Bdellovibrio bacteriovorus str. Tiberius: one gene and its partners. The protein of the gene in region 2 interacts with the protein of the main gene of each other region in a pairwise test. Links are inferred from orthologs where the notes say so. Each region holds a gene or a part of one and is shown on either strand. Other genes may lie near its edges.

Region 1 (7,391 bases), 3.7 Mb from region 2 along the record:
GGAAAAAACGCTATCCCAGGATTCAGTTCGAATATAGAAGAGCTCATAGCCCCCTGCGGCAATTTTCCATTGACAGCGCCCCCTCCCGGCCTCTATTTAAGGGCCACTCAGGAGATCTAAGATGAAGAAATTATTGGTTTTTGCCTTGTTGGCAGCCAGTCCTGCATTCGCCGGCCGTGTTGATGAAATCCAGATCATGACCACCGAAGATGTCGAGTTCACTCTGAATCTTTGGCAGAACCGCGAAAGCTATCAGATCACCTACCAGAACTTCACCACCCCGTCCGAAGGTCACGATCTGGCCGTTCAGACAAAACTGGTTGTGAACACCGCAAACCAAGGAAACCAAGAGTGGACATGTGTCACTCAATTCGTTAAAACTCCTAGGTTCTTTGAGATTACTAAAACAGTTTGTCATTAATAAACAAGGAGACATCATGTCTATCGAACAAACATTCTCTATCATCAAACCAAATGCCATGAAGAAAAACGCTATCGGCGATATCGTGAGCATGTTCGAAGCTAACGGCTTGAAAATCGCTGCTGCGAAAATCACCGTTCTTACAACTGCAAAAGCTGAAGAGTTCTACGCTGAACACAAAGCTCGTCCATTCTTCGGTGAGCTTGTGTCCTTCATGACTTCCGGTCCGGTTATGTTGATGTGTCTTCAAGGTGAAGGCGCAGTTTTGAAAAACCGCGAAATCATGGGCGCTACTGACCCTAAAAAAGCTAACGCTGGCACAGTTCGCGCGAAATTCGGCGACAACGTTGGTGAAAACGCAGTTCACGGTTCTGACTCTCCAGAGTCTGCTGCTCGTGAATTGGCTTTGTTCTTCGAAAAACACGAGATCTGCAACGCATAGTCGTTTTCAGATCCAATTTTGAAATTGCGATAATTAAATGTCTGCGAAATCAAACCAAAGGGGAGCGAAAGCTCCCCTTCTTGGTTCCAAGATCAAATTGAATATAGAAAAACTCGCCATTGGCGGTGCTGGAGTCGCACGACACGAGGGCATGGTTGTCTTCGTTCCTCAAGCAGCGCCCAATGAAGAGGTTCTGGCCGAGATCACTCTGGTCAAAAAGAACTTCATGGAAGCCCGTGTGGTGGAGGTTCTTTCCGCCAGCCCTCATCGCCGTGAATCACCATGCCCGGTGGCGCATACTTGTGGCGGCTGCAACTGGCAGCACATCACCGAGGAAGAACAGCGCCGTCAAAAACACACGCTGGTTCTGGAAACGATCAGGAAATTCAACCGCGATCTGGAATTCAATTATCTGCCGATCCAGCCAAGTCCGCGTGTGCTGCGCTATCGCAACCGTATTCAGCCGAAATTCAAAAACGGCCGCTTCGGTTTCTTTGCGCGCAATTCCCACCAAATCGTGGAAACGATGGACTGCCTGATCACGGAAGAAACCCTGACCGACAAATTTGCCGAGGTGAAAGCCTGGGCCGAAAAGAAAAATGCGAAAGATCTTCAGCGTCTTGAGATGTACATCGCCGAAGAGGGCGACGTGCGCTATGGCCTGATCACCGACGACGACGACGGCATTGGTTTTTCTCAAGTGAACCGCTTTCAGAACGAAGACCTGCTGCGCACGGCTTTGGACTGGGCGGGCGACGGTCCGTACAAAAAAGTTTATGACCTGTATGCCGGTGCCGGGAACTTCACCTTCCCTCTGGCTGCAAAGTACAGCGAATCCGAAATCATTGGTGTCGAGCTGAATCCGAAGCTCGTTGAGCGCGCCCGCTCCAAAATCACCGACAAGCGCATGACCTACTTCATGTCGGACGTGGAAACCTACATGCGCCGAGCCAGCATCGGTAAAGACGATCTGGTGGTCCTGGATCCACCTCGGGCCGGAGCTTCCGAATACACCATGCAGACCCTCGCCGCCGCCCAGCCACGCAAGATCATCTACATCAGCTGCCACCCAGTGTCTTTGGCGCGGGATCTTAACTGGTTCTTTGCTCAGACGCAGAAAATGGGCATCAAGTACAAACTCGACCGGGTGCAAACTTTCGAGATGTTCCCGCAGACGGATCATGTGGAAACTATTGCGGAACTCAGGGTTGACTCTTAGTCCTCTAATGATACCTTTTTAGCATGCGTAAATGGATTCTCGCTCTGTGCGCCCTGACCATGCTGGGTTGTGCCAGCCGCTCGGCACAGGAAAAACAAAAAGCTGAACTTCACCTCCGTTTGGGTGCCTCTTACATTGAAAGCGGCAACTATCCCTTTGCTTTGCAGGAACTGTTGAAAGCGCAGGAGCTGGATCCAAAAAATCCCGTCATCCAAAACAATCTGGGTCAGGTGTATTTCTATCGCGATCGTTTTGATCTGGCAGAAAAACATCTTCGCCAGGCGCTGGATTTTGAGCCGCGCTACTCGGATGCCCGCAACAATCTGGGCCGCGTGCTGATTGAAGCCGGCCGTTACGCTGACGCCGAAAAAGAAATCCGCACTGTGATCAATGACCTGACTTACGGAAATCCGGAAAAGGCCTACATCAATCTGGGGCTGGTGAAGTTCAACCAAAAAGAGTACGGCGCCGCCCGCACCGCTTTTGGCAAAGTCATGGACACGCAAACGGACGACTGCATCGCCAACACTTACTATGGCCGTACGTTCTTTGAAGAAAAGGACTATGGTCGTGCTGCCGAAGCTCTGGATCGCGCCATCGGGTTCTGCCAGAAGAACCTTTTTGATGAGCCTCACTACTACAGTGCGCTTTCCTACTATCGTCTGGGCGAAAAATCGAAATCTGTCGCCCGCTTTGAAGAGTTGATAAAATATTATCCCACCGGTAAGTACCGCGACAAAGCCAAGGGAATGCTCAGTTTGATTCGAAAGGGACATTAATGAAAAAGACCGGAGAACTTCTAAAGAAAGCACGCGAGGATAAAGGCCTCTCCCTGCACGAAATTGGTCTTTCTTTGAAAATCAGCAGCAAGGTTCTTAAAGCCATCGAAGAGGGTGATGAAACCCAATTGCCGGCGAAAACCTTCCTGCGCGGCTTTGTACAGAGCTATGCTAACTTCCTTCACCTGAACTCTGATGAAGTTCTTGAAGTCTTCTATGAAGAGATGGGCTCCACAAAACCGAAGCCCTACATCCGCCAGACGGAAGAGCCCAAAGCAGCTTCCACCCCTGAGACAGAATCAAAACCGGCAACAGAAAGCACCACTGAAACAGCGGCTCCAGCAGCAGCGGCAGCACCAGTTCCGGAAGCCACCGTCACTCCGATTCGCAAGACTCCGCCACCCACCAGCTCCAATCATGGCATGCAGTCCCTGAAAGAAAACAAGAACACCAAAACCTACATCATTCTGGGTCTGGGTATTGTTCTGGTGGGATTGATTCTGTTCACAAAGAAAATGATCGACAAGTATTCCAAGGAAGCCGAAGTTCCAAGTGCGGAAGTGGCACAAACCATGGAAGGCGCAACTCCGGTTGTGGTCGACACTTCCATTGATGGCGGCACCTTGACTGAGGTGGAACCAAACACCACTCCGGGTCCTTTGGGCAACCTGACGACAACACCGACTCCCGCGGCACCAGTGACTTCCACGGCGACAACGGCAGCGTCTCCGACTCCGGCTGTATCCACTCCAGCGACTGTGCCGACTCCTTCGGTTTCACCAACACCAACGCCGAAACCGACGGCGACTCCAAGCCCGACTCCGACGGCAACTCCGTCGCCGACGCCAGTGGCTTCGCCATCACCAACCCCGACACCAACGCCGACTCCGAAACCAGAATCCGGCAAACCTGTCGAACTGATCGTAGAAGCTTTGGATTCAGTCGAGATCGAATACTCCGCTCCGAACGGCAAACCACAAAAGATCCGTCTTTCTGCTGAACAGGTTCACACCTTCAAAAGCAAAAGCGGTCTGAAGATTAATTTCTCCAACGGTGGCGCCGTGAATCTGATTCTGAACGGAAAAGAAATCGGCATTCCGGGTGACCTTGGTAAACCTATCCGTCTGAGCTACTAGTCTTGAAAGATCTATTCCGCATCTGGTGGATCAGCCTTCTGGTAAAACTTGTTCTGTCAGCACTCATTCCCTTGAGTGCTGACGAAGCTTACTACTGGGTTTGGGCCCAGCGTCTGCAGCTAAGTTATTTTGATCATCCGCCATTAGTATCCTGGCTTTTCTATCTTGGTCACTTCCTTGAACCCTTCATGAACGCTGTCCGCTGGCCGGCAGTGATTCTGGGTCACGGTCTTTTGGCCGTGTGGTTCTATATCCTGAAAGACAGGATCGACTTTGATAAAATCAAGGTGTGGACGTATTTGGTGCTGTTTTCCCCGCTTCTGGGGTTTGGCTCTTTGATCGTGACACCGGATCTGCCGGTGATGTTCTTCTGGTCCCTGGCCCTCTTGTTATCCCTGCAGGCAATCAATAACAAATTTCTTTCCAGCTACATCTGGCTGGGTGTGGCTTTGGGCCTGGGGTTCTGTTCAAAATATCACATCGTTTTGTTCATTCCGTGTCTGCTGGCGTACCTGACCGTGGAAAAACGCTGGAAGGATGTGCGCTGGAACGGGGTTTTGCTGACTTTGGTTTCAGGATTGATCTTCTGCACACCGGTTCTTTTGTGGAATTATCAAAATGACTTTGCGTCGTTTGAATTCCAGATCAAACACGGCCTTGAAAAAAGCTCTTATGATCCGGAATGGACACTTTCCTACATTCTGGGGCAAATCCTGATCGTGTTCCCGCTGATCTTCTGGGCGGCCTTGCGAGCAAAAGTTCCCAAGGACCTGCGCTGGCTGCTCTATTTCGGCTGGGGCCCATTGCTGTTCTTCCTGTTCACTTCCTTCCGCGCTTTGGTGGAAGCCAACTGGCCGATCATCGCTTATCCGGCGGTACTGGCATTGGCGCTGTTCCACCCCAAGGTGCAAAAGTGGACAAAGGTGTATGTGATCTTCTGGGGTGCGATTGTTGCTATTGTGCTGGCCACTTTGTTCACGCCGGCCCTGCGCAAGCTCAGTGACAAAGTCGAAGAACCCTATGTCTTCCAGGAATTAAGCAGCGTGGCCAAAGAAGTGAGTCCACTTTATGCCAGCAGCTATCAAATGGCGTCCTCACTTTGGTATTTCAGCAAAGTTCCGGTGTTTAAGCTCAAAGGAATCAGCCGTTACGACTTCTTTGACACGCTTCCTGAAGCCGAGCCGCAGGGTAAAGTTTTTTATTTAGTAAAGCGCGAGAGAAATGGTTTACCAAAGTGGATTTCCGAACAACAATGGCAGATGAAAGAGATTCGAAAAATCTCTCCTGACTTTGTCCTGTTGGAATTCACAAGACCATGAAAGTAATTGCGACTCTTTCTTTTTTGCTGGTGACCTTCTTCCTGTACGGATTTTATCTGAATCAGTACGAACTGGCTGTGGTGCCACCACAGATCACCTCACAGCATTCTTCCCGCAATCTGTATGACTATAAAGGTGTGCTGAATGTGCACACCGATCTTTCCAGCGGGTCGGCCACTTCAAGTTTTGTCATCACTTCAGCGAAACTTGCCAACCTGGATTTTATCTTTTTCACCGACTACAACATCTTCAATATTCCGACGACGTTTGAATCCTATCACGGGAACCTGCTGGTCTTTAATGCCGGCAAATACAGCTATCTGGATTCGCGTTTGATTTACTATTCTTTAAATCAGGAAAGTATCGGCGCAAATCTGGGTGATGCCCAGGTGAAACTGTCCGATTTGCTGTCACAAAAAACCGGCGCCAGCAAAGACACGCTGACGATCCTGGCTCATCCGTACAAAGCGGGTTATTCCTGGTCCGGCGAAATTCCTTCAGGCCTTGATGGTTTCGAACTTTTGAACATGAAAAGTCTGATCAACCGCGCCTGGGGTGAGTCCAAGATCTCCACCATCTGGAGTCTTCTGATTTATCCATTCAATCCGCGTCTGGCATTTGTTCGACTTTACACCGAGCCCACGGATGAAATCGCACTTTTGAACAAACTCAGCCAGCAGCGCAAAGTGGTGGTCTATGCCGGAACCGAAGCCTCGGCCCGTGCGATCCCGCTGGCGAATTACTTCATCCGCTTCCCAAGCTACAAACGCAGCTTTGAATTCATGAGCAATCACGTGCTGCTGAAATCCGAACTGACGGGAAGTTTCAACAGTGACCGCACCAAGATTTTCAATGCGATTAAAAACGGAAGCTTCTATATCGCGCTGGACACTTTGGGTGATCCAAAAGGATTTTCAGCCACCATCGAAGACGGTAATCACAGTCACATGATGGGCTCGGAAGTGAAGTTCAGCAAAAACATGAGTCTGAAAGTGATTCTGCCTGCGAAGCCTCAGGACTTTTTTGAAATCATGATCATCAAAGACGGTGAAGTGGTGGCAAGAAAGAATGATCCAGAACCGGTATTTGAAATCAAAGAGCCGGGTACTTATCGGGTGCAGGTGCGAGTCAGCCCGATGCTGCCAATCCCGGACGCCAAAAAATGGATCACCTGGATTTACACCAATCCGTTCTACGTTCGCCCTTAATCCCCTGACAACGGAACTTCGACGGTGAGCCCATCCACGGGCTCAATCTGGCAGGCCAGACGCTCGAAAGGCTGAAAGCCCCGGTCTTCGGCCATCTCCTGTTCCAGCTCGTTGCGCTCAGGCAGTTTTTCCAGTCCCTTCACCACAAAAACCCGGCAGGTTCCGCAGGTCGCGTTTCCGCCACAGGTGTGGTTCAGCGCCACCTTCGCCCGCAAGGCCACGTCCAAAACGGAATGATCCTTTTGACTCACTGAGACATCAATATTTTCGGGCAAAAAGCTTATAATTTTCACGTGATCACTCTTTAGTTGAAACAGCCCCATCCATTTTGTATCAATGTTTTTATGAGATTCATAGCTTTTGACTTAGAGACCACTGGTACAGTTCCTGGAGTAGATCAAATCGTAGAAATCGGTGCCGTTCGTTTTATCGACGGCCAGCCCGAGGCGATCTTTGCCACTTTGATTGACCCACTTCGCCCAATCCCACCGGGAGCTTCCGCGGTGAATGGCATCTCTGACGACATGGTTAAAGGCAAACCTTTGATCGATTCTATCCTGCCGGCTTTTGCTGAGTTCTGCGGTGAGGACGTTCTGGTCGCGCACAATGCGCCGTTTGACTCCCAGTTCCTGATTGCTGACATCAAGAAGCATGAAACCACCGCGCCGAAAGGTGTGATCCTGGACAGCCTGCCGATTGCTCGCAAAGTCTTCCCGGGTCTTCCGAACTACAAACTGGGAACTTTGGTTCAGCACTTGAAAATCCCTACTTCCAATTTCCACCGCGCTGAAGAAGATGCGACTTACCTGGGCCACATGTTCAGCCAGATGATGAAAAGAATCTCTATCGGCGGCCAGGCACCTCAGG
Region 2 (7,407 bases):
CTTATAGTCCTTCAAAGCCGAAGTGGAAATCCAGATGTGACCGCTGCCTTCAAGGGCCTGAACTGCATTGGACAGGATGTTCATGAACACCTGATTCACCTGGCTGGCATAACAGTGGATCAACGGAGTTGGCTCATACTGGCGATGAATCTCGATACGGTTTTTGATTTCACCCTGCAACAGATTCAAAGTTGTATCCAAACTTTGATGAACGTCGATTTCCTGCAGTTTGGCTTCTTCCAAGCGAGAGAAATTGCGCAAACCCAAAACGATGTCACGGGTACGACGAGCGCCATCCTGACAAGACGCCACCAACTTCGGCAGATCTTTCACGATATAGTCAAATTCGTACTCTTCTTTCAGGGCCGGAAGTTTTGGCGGATCCTTTTCTGCGACTTCAGCAAGTTCGATCAGTCTTTCAGAATATTCTTTAAGATGGGTCATGTTGCTGTAAATAAATCCAATCGGATTATTCAGCTCATGCGCCACACCTGCCACCAGCTGACCCAGGCTGACCATTTTTGCAGAGTGAACAAGTTTGGTCTGAGTGTCTTTCAGCTCTTTGTTGGCCGCTTCAAGCTCGGTAATTTTCTTGCGAAGATCCGACCGGGCCACCCAGATTTTTTTGCTCATTTCATTAAAGGACTCTGTCAGAAGACCAATTTCAGTGTCGTTTTTCACCGGGATGGTAACGGCCTGTTCCTGGGATTCAAAGGACTGCAGGGCTTCAACCAGTTCGTAAAGCGGCTTCAGAACCCAGCTTGAAGTCACCAGAATCGTCAGAACCAACAAAACAATAACCGCACCCACGACGCTGATAAAGGCATAGTTCACGTTCTTCAGAACCGCTTTGGCTTCGCTCTTGGAAGCACCCAAAGCCACATAGAACTTCGTGATACCCCAATCCAGTGGATAGATCAAAAAGCCATATGGCGTGCTGCGCACATTCAGATCAAAGAAAGGCTCTGCCCCCGGACGGAAATAAGGACGGAAGAAGTCTTTTTTATAAAGATAAAAATCCGGGTGACTGGCAACAATGGCCTGACCGTTATCCGAGAAAAAAATCAGTTCCAGCTTCAGGCGGCTTTTAATTCTGGATACAAAGGCTTTGTTCAGATCCATCACCTGTTCCATGTAACCCACAACACGGCCACCGGCCCCGGTGATTTTAGAGATCAGGATCAGATTTACTTTTTGTTTGTCACCGAATTCAGCCAGGGAAATTTCACGCTGATCTTTGACCTGTGCCATGTATTTCGCTGACAGGAAAACGGCGTCTTGTACGGGAACGAAGCTGCGCACGTTTTCTTTTTCATCTTTGAAAACCGAAGCCAGCATGCGGCCTTCACGATTGAAGAACGTCAGACTGGAAATATTGTCGGCTTTGATCCACTGGGAAGAAATATTGCGAATGGTGCCACTGTCACCTTCCGCCATGTGATACACCAGGCTGGGATCACGCACATAACGGTCACGCTTTTGCTGAATGCTTGTCAAAAGATCCGCCAGAATCAATTCGACTTCGCGGGCATTGCCGCTCAGGCGCTGGGACAGTTCATGATCGATGGCTTTTTCGTATTTGATCATGGAATAACCGGTGACGAACGCCAGCGGCACGACTGAAAACAGGACGAACCAGATGATCAAGATCGTGCGCAGGGATCGTTTGGGTTTCTTCCGGAGTGTTTTCACTTTTTGGATTCATCCAAAGTGAAGATCAGACGAATGATTCCGTCCGGCATCACACGAGGGTGTTTTTCTTTGGAAAATTTGGTCTTCCCATAAGTGCCCAGATAGTTCATCAGGTCCTGATACTTCGCCTCAGGAATTGTAAGGTGATAATACATGGATGTCGGAGTTTTCTTCCAACCCAGTTCCACGGAACCGGCTTTACGACCACCCAGTTCAAGGATCTTGTCATTGATCTTGGGGCCAATGCTTTCAATGTTAGTCGCAGAGATTTCACCGCGATAAAGGAACCCACCAGAAGCCGCTGCTGGAGCAGTCTCTGCCGGTTTTTCAGGTTTTGCCGCCACCGCAGCCGGTGCCGCTGGTGTCGGTGTCGCCGGAGCCACCGCAACCGGAGTGGCTGCCGCAGGTTTATCCGGAGTTTTTGCCGTTACAGCAGGAGTCGCCTCTTTAGCGCCTTCATCCACGAATTCCGGAGTTTCCTGCACCACGGTGGTGGTTTCTGTTTTGGAAACTTCAGCCAGGATCACATCTTTGGATCCGGTCAAACTGCCCAACTGCATGACTTTCTGCCATGGAGTCACGGACAACAAAGTCACAATCACCCCGACAACAACCAGAGCTTCCAAGCCCCATTTAAGACCCTGAGGCCATTTGTCGAAATTGGATTTTTGCATCAGCACCGTCAGATAGCTGGAAGGCGCGTTGATTTGTGAAATGATGGGTTCGGACACACGTGTGTCGGCCAGGCGTTCAGCGTACTTCTGACCATTTTCGATTTTACCCAGATCCAGCTGGGCATCGCGCGAGAACTTCACATGATCTTCAACCGCGGAACGGCGTTCCGGATCCAGAGTCCCCGTCAAATAGTCATAAAGCAGCTCATGCCCGATGAACGGAGAAATCTCTCGTTTATTTTTCTTGGAGAGCTGAACTTTATTTTCCTGCTGAGCCATGCTTTAGTTTACTCACACCTTGGGTCATGCTTCCCAGCTTGCGCAACGCCCGGCCTAATCTATATCGAATAGTGCCCTGGGTAATGCCCAAACCAGCTGAAATATCATCGTCACTTATCTTCAGGATTTTAGACCAAATAACGGTCAATAGCTCGTCTTCTGAGGCGGATTTCTGAAATTCACGCCATGGGCCCAGATCGACGGCATCAGGAATCAGCCAGCCCGATTCCACGGTGGTGTTGGGACGTCCGCGGGAAACGCGCACTTTAAATTTGTCCCAAACCGTTTTGGTGGCGGCAACGATGGCTACAGAATTTTTTAAATCAGGATTTCGCGCCTTGCGAGCCCGACAAAGGGCCAGCGCTTGGGATGAAGCCTCTATCGCTTTTTGATCATCAAGCAAGGAAAAATAGAAAAACAAAGCGATAGATTGTACGTCAGCTTCGGTCATAGCACCTTTAAGTCCATTCGTGCGTTCGAGGGCACCCTTTCGTGGATGCCCTTTCTATACTAATCGACTGTAAGCTGTCTGAGAAGGTCAAGTTGGTCGAGAACTTTACCGGAACCCATAACCACGCAGGAAAGTGGGTCTTCGGCGATAGAAACCGGCAGTCCAGTTCTTTCTCTCAGAAGCACGTCCAGGTTCGCCAGCAATGCGCCCCCGCCCGTCAGAACGATTCCGTTATCCACGATGTCGGAAGCCAGTTCCGGTGGAGTTTTTTCCAGCGCGGTACGAACAGCATCAACAACTTCAGACAAAGGATCCATCAAAGCATCGTTCACCTGAGAAGAAGTGATCTCGATGGTTTTCGGAGCACCGGCCACCAGGTCACGGCCTTTGATCTCCATGGATTTTTCCTCTTCAAACGGATAAGCGTTACCGATTTGGATTTTGATGTTTTCTGCAGTTCTTTCACCGATCAGAAGGTTGAACTGACGACGAACGTAGTTCACGATCGCCTCGTCAAACTTGTCACCGGCAACTTTGATGGATTTGCAGTAAACAATACCACCCAAAGAAATCACCGCCACGCCCGTAGTACCACCGCCCATGTCGACAACCATGTTGCCGGATGGCTCCGTGATCGGAAGACCGGCACCAATAGCCGCTGCCATTGGTTCCTCGATCAGATAAACCTCACGGGCACCTGCGGACTGAGCTGCTTCTTTCACCGCACGTTTTTCAACCTGAGTGATTCCGTAAGGAACGCAGATGATGATACGAGGACGGATGAAGGATTTTTTCTCGCCAAGGGATTTGCCGATGAAGTATTTCAGCATGGACTGAGTGACTTCGAAGTCAGCGATAACACCGTCTTTGATCGGGCGGATCGCCACGATGCTGCCAGGTGTACGTCCCAACATGTCTTTGGCTTCTTTACCTACGGCAAGAACGCGGTTTTGCATGCCACGATAATTTTTTTGGACCGCAACCACGGAAGGTTCATCAAGGATGATTCCGCGGCCTTTTACGTAAACAAGTGTATTGGCGGTGCCAAGGTCAATGGCGATGTCGTTAGAAAAATAATCTTGAACTTTGTCAAAAAAACTCATGCTGAATCTCACTTCAGTGTAATATTCATCGGGCTTTAAACAGTTCAAGTCTAGGTTCTATAAAAACCGGAGTCAATACTGATATTTAGGCCTTTTTTGAGTTTATTTTGACGCAGGTGCGCACTGGATCGCAAGGTCCGTGCCCGTCAACTGACCACGGAAGCGAACCTCCAAACCTTCGTTCAAGGTTGTTTCCGCCACCATGGTTTTGTCGATATCCAGATCCACCGCCTCAATGGCGATGCGCTCGTCTTGCCCACCAGCAGCGGGTTTCAGACGCAGAGTGATTCTTTCAGTCGAACGTCCACGGAAGATTTCGCGCTCTACTTTGTTGGCAACATCCCACACGATCTCTTCATCACGGCGGGTTTCCTTGCGCCCGGATTCAGAGTGAGTCAGGGAGCATTTCACCCGGCGCAGATCCGCCTTGGTACGCTTGAAAGACTTGTCCGACAGACAAACCGCTTCGACTTCTTTTTGAATTTCCAGATTGGTGACCTTCAGGCTGATCTGCGAACCCAGGCCTGAACGCACGGAAAACTTGCTGTCCCCGCGCTGCTGATGCAGCTGGATTTCACCCAAAGCGGCGCGACCCGTTTGCGATGGTGTTAACAACAAGCGGCCCTTGCCATAGGAATCAACCAGACTACCCAGAATGTCGTAACCCTGATCGTTCTTTCCGCTCCAGAACATGTCGCGATAAATCTGACGTCGTTGCGGATTGAAAGGATTCATATTCTGCAGGAACGTACGATCTTTCAAATCCATCCCGTTAACCACACAACGAGCCGTGCTCATCGCCGGCAAAGTGCCCGGACTGCTGACTTGAGTGTTGGTGGTGCACATGCGGTTGTAGGTCTCAATACGCATTTCGCGGGCGCAGTTGTTATTCAAAGCATCGTTCAACAAGGCATCACAATAAGCGTTTTTGGAAGTCAGTTTCTGACGACCGGTGGTGCAGCCGTTGAATTTGTATTCATAGGTGAATTCACCCTGAACATCGACAGGAGTTGGCGTGGGTGTAGATGTTGTCGGAACCGGAGCCGCACCGCCACCGCCACCACCATTGGAGCAAGCCGCCACGGACAGAGCTAAAACAGACAAAGCAAGTTGTAGATGAATGCGCATGCTATACCTCCACACACGGTCAACACCGCCTTTACTTCAAAGACCCTGCCAACGTCATAATGCATTTGTTAGGGAACCAGAGGGGTCTTCTGTTACTTCACTGACAGGTGTGACAATTTGAGACACCTTTCCGCGAGATTTCGCTGAATGCCAGTGATCTTCGGTTAAACATGACGAAACATCGTCCGATAAGTAATGCAATGAACGTAATGGCACTTTGGATTTTCCTTATCACGGGTCTGGTCTCGGGTTGCACCCTTGTGGGCAACCTTACGGACTATAATTCCCTGACGGCACCGGTTCTGACCGACGGTACCGGAACCAAAATTGAATCCCTGATCATCAATTCCTCTGACAGCCTTTCAAACTATAATCTGCGCGGTGAATGTTACTATCCGAAGCAGAAAATCGAAGTCATCATTCAGCCCAGCCTGAACAGCCTGTCGACCATGGAGCCAAAAGTATTCACCACCGTCTGTCAGGACGGAAGCTTCAGTCTGGATGTGAACACTCAAGGCTGGCCGGATGCTGAGTACACAGTAAAACTGGAAGTGACGTCTTTGGCCGGCGTGAAGTCTTCGAATGAAACTGCGGTCACCAAAGACATCATCGCACCGAACGTCAGCTTCGCCACGCCACTGCCAGCGGAAGTTGGCAATGCGCTGATTGCCGCTTTGCCCGTGGATGGGACATGCGAAGATGATGACGGACCGGTGTCAGTTCTTTTCCAGGGCACGACGCTGGCGACCTTCACCTGCAGCAACGGCACTTTCAGTGGCCCGGTGATTGTGGGCGCCCTGAATGATGGTGCAACCATTTTACAGGTTTCCCAAACCGACAGTGCCGGAAATACAGGGACGGCAAACAGCTCTTCCTTCAACAAGGATTCATTGGCGCCCCTTCTGCCGGTGACTTTCGGTTCTTTAGGCAGTGCTCTTTCCAACAACGATGCCGATCGCTCCGTCACTGTAACCGTGCCTGCCGATGCCACTCAATATCGCTATGTGATTGTGAAGGACACCGATTGCAGCAATCAGTGGGCAGCGATCATGGCGACCACTCCGGTTCCGGCGGGGACTCCGGCGACTTTCAGCTTTGCAGGGGATGGCGAATACCGCCTTTGTTTCATTGCCGGGGACCAGGCTGACAACTGGCAGCCCGACACCGCCGTCATTGAATCCGGCGCGGTCATCATCGACACCGCGGGCCCGGCACTGAATATCACAAGCCCGTTGGCTGGCAGCAAACACAAGTCTGCCGTCACTGTGTCTGGCACTTGCGAGGCAGGCGCTTCGTTGAGCTTTGCCGGCGACTATACAACGTCGCCGTCCACCGGAACGTGCAGCGTTGGTGGTACTTTTAGTTTCAACGTCACCCTGACGGCCGTTGATGGATTGAAGAACTTCACTTTGTCTTCGACCGATGGAGCCGGCAACACAACCCATCACACCGCTTATTCTTTGGTACGGGACAATGTGATCGTGGCTCCGTCGGTGACACTGAACACCGCCGCAACCACAAACAATCCTGATGCCCAATTCACCGTCAACGATTGCAGTGATGCGACTTTCATTATGATAAAAGAAATCAATGCGCCTCCGGCTTTGGGTGATTCCGGCTGGATTGCCTGCTCGACAGCGGCTCAGAACTATTCCTTTGATCTGAGTGCCAATGGGGATCAACAGGGCCTTCGCAACGTGCGCTTCTATGCCCGTGACGAAGCCGGTAACGTTTCCACCGCGACGGTCTTTACTATCACTTATGACAGCAAAGCGCCGATTCTGACTTTGGATCCGGTGCCGACTTTGGCGATCAATGTCAGCTATCCGTTTGTGGTGTATGTCACCGAAGCCACCGTGAGCGCCGCTGACACGTTGTATTTGGACTATTCCACTGATGGCGGCGCCACCTGGAATGTGGCGACGAGTCGCGCGCTGGGTCTTGCGGGTCCGATGAACAACAAGTCCTTCACCGTAAACTGGACACCGAATGCCTATAACACCAATGTGCAGGTTCGCGCCCGCTTGACGGATGGCCACGGCCTGACCGGTACCGGTGCCAGCAATGCCTTTGATGTGAT
Region 3 (7,291 bases), 3.1 Mb from region 2 along the record:
CGCACCATTCCGTTTTTCTGATATTTATCGAAGATCGCTTCCAATTCGGCTTTCATCGCGGGATACGCTGCACTGTCCATCTGAGGCATGTACGAAGAAGACAACAACCGCCCCAGCAATCCTGCGAAATCCAGATCCTGATAATTGAAAATCACATGCTCATTGTAGGCACCCAGAAAACTTTCAATCTGCGCCTGATCGATATTGTTGTGACGAACCTGCTTATAATCTGAACCATAGTTCGCAATCAGTGCTTCATAGTCCACGTTAAATCCCGTGCCCGTCATACGACGATCATTCCAGATCAACGCCGCCGTTCCCGGCGATTTCAGAATGCGTTTGAACTCTTTCTGCGTCGCCACCGGCTCAAACCAGTGAAAGGCTTGAGCGGCAATCACGAAATCCACGCTGTCGGCAGGCAGCCCGGTGTTTTCCGATGAACCGTTCACACTGTGAAAGTCAGGATAACCCACCAGCGTCTTTTCAGCAGCAGCCCGCATTTTGGCGTTGGGCTCTACACCGTAAACTTTGTTTCCGTTGTCCAAAAAGATCTCGGTCGAAATCCCCGTCCCCGAACCCACATCAGCCACCGCCATGTCCGGCCTTAACCCCAATTGGTCGATGAAAAACTTAAGCAGTTCGGAGGGATACGAGGGTCGAAACTTGACGTAGTTATCAACCCGGTCACTAAAGCGTTGAGTCGGTTTGAAATCCATATCTGAACTATACCGCAACGCTTCGGAAAAGTAAGCAGGTACCTTTTAGTTGGGGTTGATGATGTCCATTTTCTTTTGGATTTTAACGGGCGTCATATGGCCGTTGCCGGATTCGGTGTACCCGATCAACTCGACAGTGGCTGTGACTTTTTCAGGGCTGCCGATTGGCAAGCCGCCGCACTTGATCGGACAAGTCAGATCAAGAATTTCGTTGTTGGTCATGCGCACCGGAATACCAATGGCATCCAGCTGATAGTCAGAATAAGTGCAGGTGTAAGAACGAATTGAGGACTTGAAGGTGACCTGAATCATTGCCGGCGCAAAAAATTCCCCACTGCGGTTGGCGATACGAATCTGTGGAATATCAATGTACGGAGAAGCAATATCACGACGATTTGATCCGTCCTGATAAGCCATGCAGCTGATGGACGTGGAATGAATGACGAAGGCCTCTTTTTGCACCGTCATTTCCACGGCGGCTTGAGTTGTCATGGCAAACAAAAACACCAAAGCGCTGGCGGCTTTTTTCATAATTCCTCCTTGAATACAAAAAGGATACGCCCTGCAGACCGTGACCGCAAAACTTCAGACTTTTAAGTGATCCAGAGGATTCGGCGTAGTACTTAGGACTCTTCAGAAGGAAGATACACCCATTCGCCCACGCCATTTTTCAGACAGAAGACTTTCACGCGCTCTTCAAACCACGACCCCAGATTCACCGAGCGCACGGAGTGCCCGTTGATGGCTTCGGTGTGATCGTCAAACACGTGCATGTGTCCAGAGACAATCAGATCAAAAGGCTTTTCCGCATAGGCTACCGGAGTGTGCTTGCGAATCATCGTGATCAGCTCACCTTCATTGGACACACGATAATGTCCACTGCGTTCGCGGCTTTTTTTGCTGGCTTTGTTTCCGATGTGATCCCAGAACTTACCCGGCAGAATATTTCCCAGTGGTTTGATATAGGGATTGCGAATGATGCTGCGGTATTTAAGATACTTCTCGTCATTCATATTGATCAGATCCCCGTGCTCACAACGCACACGAACCCCGTCGATCAGATAATACTGAGCCTCGACAAAAACTTCGATCCCCAGACGTTTTTGGAAGTAACCCTCCACGTGAACATCGTGGTTTCCTTCGATGAACGTGATCCGGGCCCCGGCTTTGCGAAGGTCTCCCAGTGTCTGCATCAAAGGTTCGAATTTTTTGGCGAAATAGGTATGACCACCCACCCACAGATCGAAGATATCCCCGAGCATGAAAAGGTGAACTTGCTGCGGATTGCCCGCCAGCAAAGAACGCAAAAAGCGCAACAGGATTTTCCCATTGCGCTCTTCAGCGGTTTTCAAGTGAATGTCGGATATGAACCAGGCTTCCACTATTCTTTATTCAGATCGAATCCTTGTTTCTTGCGGATAAAGGCAGGAACTTCAAGATTCTGGCTGGAGAACGGAGAGCTCAGGACTTCACGAGCCATGCGGCGCGCTTCTTCCAAAGACTGCTGTTCGTGATCCACATTCATGGACAGCTGTTCCGGGTTATTGTGCTTGGATTTCAAGTCCTGGCTTTCTTTGAAAGCGCGGGCTTTAGCCAGCAACATGTCACGCGGGGACAAAGATGATTCCACTTGCGGCTGGATCGGGGTTGCAACTTCCTGTTGTGCAGGAACCTGCTGAGCCTGAACCGGCATCTGAGGCATCATGTTTTGTGCTGCCTGCTGAGCCATCTGTGGAGTCACGGCAGCTACAGGGGGAACAACCACAGTCTCAGTAACCTGAGGAGCTGCCTCTGTCTGCTGTGGTTGAAGCGTAAAAGACTGAACCTGAGTCTGAACCGCAGTGATCGGCGGAAGTTCAACCGCTGGCATCTGAGGCATAACTGGCATTTGTGGCATAGTCGGCATAACCGGCATTTGCGGGTACTGAGGCATTTGTGGCATCTGCGGCATTACCGGCATCTGTGGCATTTGAGCCATCTGTTGCGGCATTTGCGGCATCTGCATGTTCATGCCACCGAAGTGAGCTGCGTTCTGGTTCAGGAAATTCTGCATTTGATTAACCTGAGCCATGTCGTTCACAAGCTTCACGTCGTGAGCATCGAAACCAGTTGCGATCACAGTCACACGAACTTCATCGCCCATGCTTTCATCGATAACCGCACCGAAGATGATTTCTGCATCTTCATGAGCCGCTTCAGTGATCAGAGTGGAAGCTTCGTTCACTTCATACAAAGAAAGGTCAGAACCACCAGTTACGTTGATGATGATGCCAGTAGCGCCATCGATCTTCACATTTTCCAGCAATGGAGAAGAGATCGCCGCAGTAGCCGCTTCAACCGCACGGTTGTCACCTTTAGCTGCGCCAGTACCCATGATTGCAATGCCTTTGGAGGACATAACAGTGCGGATATCTGCGAAGTCCAGATTGATAAGACCGCGGATGTTGATCAGATCAGAGATACCTTTAACAGCCTGAAGAAGAACTTCGTCCGCTTTTTTGAAGGTTTCCAGAAGCGGAGTTCTTTCCGCCGCGATGGAAAGAAGTTTCTGATTCGGGATCACGATCAGAGTGTCCACGTTTTCTTTCAGTTCAGACAGACCGCCTTCAGCGTGTTTGCCGCGTTTTTTTCCTTCGAACAGGAAGGGTTTGGTAACAACACCGATAGTCAGTGCGCCAAGCTCACGCGCAATCTTCGCGACGATCGGAGCGCCACCAGTCCCAGTTCCGCCACCCATACCCGCAGTGACGAAGACCATGTCGGAGCCTTCCAATTTTTCAACGATTTCATTGTAGGACTCGATCGCAGCTCTGCGACCCACATCCGGATTTGCACCCGCGCCAAGACCTTTTGTAAGGTCAAGACCCAACTGGATCTTATTCGGAGATTTGCTGGCGTTCAGGGCCTGGATATCTGTATTGGCAACGATGAATTCAACACCGTTCATGCCGGATTCGATCATTGTGGCAACTGCGTTGCTGCCGCCACCGCCGACGCCCACTACTTTAATATTTGCACCAATATTGATATTTTCTTCCAATTCAAACATTTGATCCTCCCCACAGAATCATCCGCCGTCGCCGAGGCTTGGGCGAACTCAGGCTATAAATTTAAAAAATCTGTCCAAAAAATTCTTTGATCTTCTTGGTGATCCCGTCCAGCGATTCACCAATGTTCACTTCCTGTTGCTGTTGGTGCGTTTGAAGCAGATCTTTTCTCTGCCCCAATGCATACTGCAACAGTCCAACAGCGGCGGAGAATTCTCCAGACTTCACCACATCCGTCAGACCACCGATTTCACGAGGTGCCCCTCTGCGAACCGGAATATCAAAGATAAACTCTCCCATCTCGATCAGACCATCCAGGTTGCTTGCGCCCCCTGTAAGAACAATCCCGCCACCAAGCATTGGCATCAGGCCGCTCATACGAATGTCATTGGCAATCAGGTTCAGAGTCTCCTCTGCACGAGCTTCGATAACATCCGCAAGGTCCTTGCGAGGAATCACGCGGGATTTTCTTCCGCCGACACCCTCGACCTCAACAGTTTCATTTTCATTCACCATAGAAGCCATGGCACAACCATGCTTCTTTTTCAGCTCTTCCGCCGCGAACTGCGGAGTTCTCAACCCCACCGCCACGTCGTGAGTGAAGTGCTGGCCACCCACTGGAATTACAGAGGAGTGAGCCACACTGCCGTTGACGAAGTAAAGGGCGTTACAAGCGCCGCCACCCATATCAACCACGCACACACCCAGATTCTTTTCATCGTTGGACATCACCGCAGTAGCGGATGCCAGCTGGGAAAGAACCAGGCCTGCGATTTTCAAACCGGCTTTTTCAACACATTTTACTGTATTATTGATAGCACTCTGACCACCGGTCACGATGTGCACATTGGCTTCCAAGCGGATGCCGGACATGCCGATAGGATCTGTGATCCCGTCCTGGCCGTCGACTTTGAATTCTCTTGGAAGTACGTGAAGAACAGAACGATCCGTTGGAACCGCCACTGCCTTGGCAGCTTCGATAACACGGTCAATTTCAGAGGCAGTGACTTCGCGGTTCTTGATCGCGACCATGCCCTTGGAATCAAATGAAGAAATGTGCGAACCAGCAACACCCACCCACACTTCGGATACGGTGTAACCGGACATCAATTCTGCTTCTTCTTTGGCTTTTCTAATGGAATCAGTCGTGGCTTCGATATTGACTACGACACCCTGGCGGATCCCTGTATTGGGAGCGGTGCCCACGCCTGCGACTTCGATTTTTCCTTCGGGATTAACTGTGCCGATGACAAAAGAGACCTTGGTAGAACCAATGTCCAAGCCAGCCAATACCGGAGCTTTGGGTTTTGATGTACTCATCCTTAAGTCCTCACGGATGCCTAAACTATAAAAGTTTCAGGAAAGACCACCCGTTAAAATCATTTTAAGGGGCTTCTAAGGGGGCATCTACCCGACTTTGATCGGTCTTCCAGACTTAAGCTTAGGGATCCTTACGCAACCTGACAAGGACTTTCTTTGACAGATTCGCGTCTATGACGCGCGCGTCAAACTGGCGGGATTCGAGATAATCGACGACTTGGCTGACTCGTGCAGACTTCAAAGACACTTGGTCTTCGCCCATCTTCACCTGGATTCCAGTTTTGATCATGGTCATCCAGAAGCCTTCTTTATTGTCGTAACGAATTTCAGAAATTGTTTTTCTGCTGAACGATCCTTCAGCAGGAATTTGTTCAACCACATCAACAGCCTTCTTGCGAAGTTCTGTTTTTTTCACAAAGCCTTCTCCATCAAGCAGCACAACATCCGGAGCCTGCTTGCTTTCAACCGGATCCAGGAAAGTTCCATCTTTAATAATAGGAACAAGCTTTCCACCTTTGGCCATGAACAGAAGCTTCACCTCATGCGGGCGCACGCGCACAGACAAAGTCGTCGGCCAGCTTCTTTTGATATTCAAACCATCCACCCAGTTCAGGGCGTCGACTTCACGGGATACTTTTTTAAGTTTGATATTCCAAAGAGAAACGCCTTTGTATCGGGCAAGACTTGCCTCCAGGCGATCGACGTGAGGACGTAAAAACTGCTCCTGCCCCGCGGGTGGATTTTCAAGCACAACCTCGACCGAACTGATATTGAAAAAGCCATTTTCATTCAGATAAAAAAGCGTTCCCGCAAGTGCTGCAGGCAGAACAATGAATCCAAAGATAAGTTTTAAAACGAGCTTCTTCACAGTCGGAAATCCTCTGCTGTCGTGAATTTTAGATTAGCAACAAGATCGCCAACAATGAAACGCTGTCCGCAAAACAAGACCAAGGTCTTTCACTGGACCTTGATGCTCTTACCTTTTCCGCCCGCAACAAAACAAGCTTTAGTCCGTATTGTTTTCGACCTCATTACCGATAGATAGCAAGCGAAGGAGACTCTATGAAATTTGGCAGCAAGGTAATTTTAAATGTCGCAATATCCTGCGTGGTCTGCACTCTGGCCGCCGTCGGAATCTCCTCCTCCAAGATCCATGAACAGGGACGCGATCAACTGGTCGACAAATCCCAGGCTATTCTTTCCCGCCTTGAATCCATGCGCGGCTATGTCGCCATCTCTGGAAACCTGAAAGAAGACTTCACCGCCGCCGTGGAAAAATACCCGGATGGAAATCTTCCAGAAGATGTGCGCAAACAACTGCTGCGCAAAGTTCCCATCGTGGCCTCGATGGCCGTGGGTTTTGAGAACGCCGACAAAGACGGCTATAAGTTCCGCGTTTTCACTGCAGCCCCGCGCCGCGATTCCAACAAAGCCACCGCCTCTGAACTGGAAATTCTGAAACGCTTTGAAGCCGATCCGGAATTAAAAGAAATTGTCGCCAGTGGGGATCATGACGTTGTTGTGTATCGTCCGGTGCGCCTGTCTGAAGCTCAAGGCTGTCTGCTATGCCACGGCCACCCTTCCAAAAGCCCATGGGGCAATGGCAAAGACATTCTGGGCTTCCCGATGGAAAACTGGGGCGACAATAAACTTCATGGCGTCTTTGCCGTCACCTCTTCCACGGATCGCGTGGCAGAAGCGGCCAACAACACAACTTACTCGATTCTTCTGTGGGCTTTGCTGATCACCGTTGTGATTCTGACGGCGTCTTATTTCCTGCTGCGTTCACCACTGGGCTCCCTGCTTGAAGCCATCAGCACTTTGAATCGTGCGGGCGCGCAAGTTTCCACAACGGGTAATGAGATCTTCAGCTCCAGCCAAAGCCTGAGTAATTCCGCCGTGAAGGCCGCCGCTTCCATTGAAGAAACCTCTGCCTCCACGGAAGAGGTTTCCAGCATGGTGAAGATGAATTCCCAGCACGCATCCAAAGCCCGCGATCTGGCGCACACCGCCCAGGAAAAAGCACGTATCGGTGAACGCGAGGTGCAAAAGCTGACCACGTCGATGGACGAAATCACCTCCAGCTCCAAAAAGATTGAAGAGATCATCACCGTGATTGATGACATCGCTTTTCAGACAAATCTGCTGGCGCTGAATGCATCTGTCGAAGCGGCTCGTGCCGGCGAACACGGAAAAGGTTTTGCGGTT

What was found.
Region 1: the proteins of BDT_RS00965 (region 2) and BDT_RS18515 interact in binary tests that used the Escherichia coli proteins (3 or more experiments, as listed by UniProt). The link is inferred for Bdellovibrio bacteriovorus str. Tiberius from one-to-one orthologs.
Region 3: the proteins of BDT_RS00965 (region 2) and ftsA interact in binary tests that used the Escherichia coli proteins (3 or more experiments, as listed by UniProt). The link is inferred for Bdellovibrio bacteriovorus str. Tiberius from one-to-one orthologs.

The regions. Positions count from the first base shown.
Region 1 is NC_019567.1:3,900,809-3,908,199, forward strand. What follows is about bases 1,973-4,928. They hold BDT_RS18515 (helix-turn-helix domain-containing protein), read left to right. Parts: upstream 1,973-2,860; coding sequence 2,861-3,997; downstream 3,998-4,928. Other genes in these bases: BDT_RS18505 (class I SAM-dependent RNA methyltransferase), read left to right, coding at 1,973-2,082; BDT_RS18510 (tetratricopeptide repeat protein), read left to right, coding at 2,106-2,861; BDT_RS18520 (ArnT family glycosyltransferase), read left to right, coding at 4,000-4,928. Outside these bases: BDT_RS18495 (hypothetical protein), read left to right, coding at 122-421; ndk (nucleoside-diphosphate kinase), read left to right, coding at 438-863; more of BDT_RS18505, read left to right, coding at 901-1,972; more of BDT_RS18520, read left to right, coding at 4,929-5,316; BDT_RS18525 (hypothetical protein), read left to right, coding at 5,313-6,524; BDT_RS18530 (2Fe-2S iron-sulfur cluster-binding protein), read right to left, coding at 6,521-6,847; BDT_RS18535 (3'-5' exonuclease), read left to right, coding at 6,869-7,391.
Region 2 is NC_019567.1:197,048-204,454, reverse strand. The notes cover bases 2,178-5,149. They hold BDT_RS00965 (rod shape-determining protein), read right to left. Parts: upstream 4,200-5,149; coding sequence 3,156-4,199; downstream 2,178-3,155. Other genes in these bases: BDT_RS00960 (hypothetical protein), read right to left, coding at 4,302-5,149; BDT_RS00970 (hypothetical protein), read right to left, coding at 2,626-3,096; BDT_RS00975 (zf-HC2 domain-containing protein), read right to left, coding at 2,178-2,645. Outside these bases: BDT_RS00980 (HAMP domain-containing sensor histidine kinase), read right to left, coding at 1-1,692; more of BDT_RS00975, read right to left, coding at 1,689-2,177; more of BDT_RS00960, read right to left, coding at 5,150-5,327; BDT_RS00955 (hemagglutinin), read left to right, coding at 5,528-7,407. UniProt on the Escherichia coli protein: Forms membrane-associated dynamic filaments that are essential for cell shape determination. Acts by regulating cell wall synthesis and cell elongation, and thus cell shape.
Region 3 is NC_019567.1:3,308,048-3,315,338, forward strand. What follows is about bases 2,956-5,811. They hold ftsA (cell division protein FtsA), read right to left. Parts: upstream 5,084-5,811; coding sequence 3,827-5,083; downstream 2,956-3,826. Other genes in these bases: BDT_RS15655 (cell division protein FtsQ/DivIB), read right to left, coding at 5,205-5,811. Outside these bases: BDT_RS15630 (class I SAM-dependent methyltransferase), read right to left, coding at 1-716; BDT_RS15635 (hypothetical protein), read right to left, coding at 762-1,247; BDT_RS15640 (UDP-2,3-diacylglucosamine diphosphatase), read right to left, coding at 1,340-2,098; more of BDT_RS15655, read right to left, coding at 5,812-5,951; BDT_RS15660 (methyl-accepting chemotaxis protein), read left to right, coding at 6,146-7,291. UniProt on the Escherichia coli protein: Essential cell division protein that assists in the assembly of the Z ring. May serve as the principal membrane anchor for the Z ring.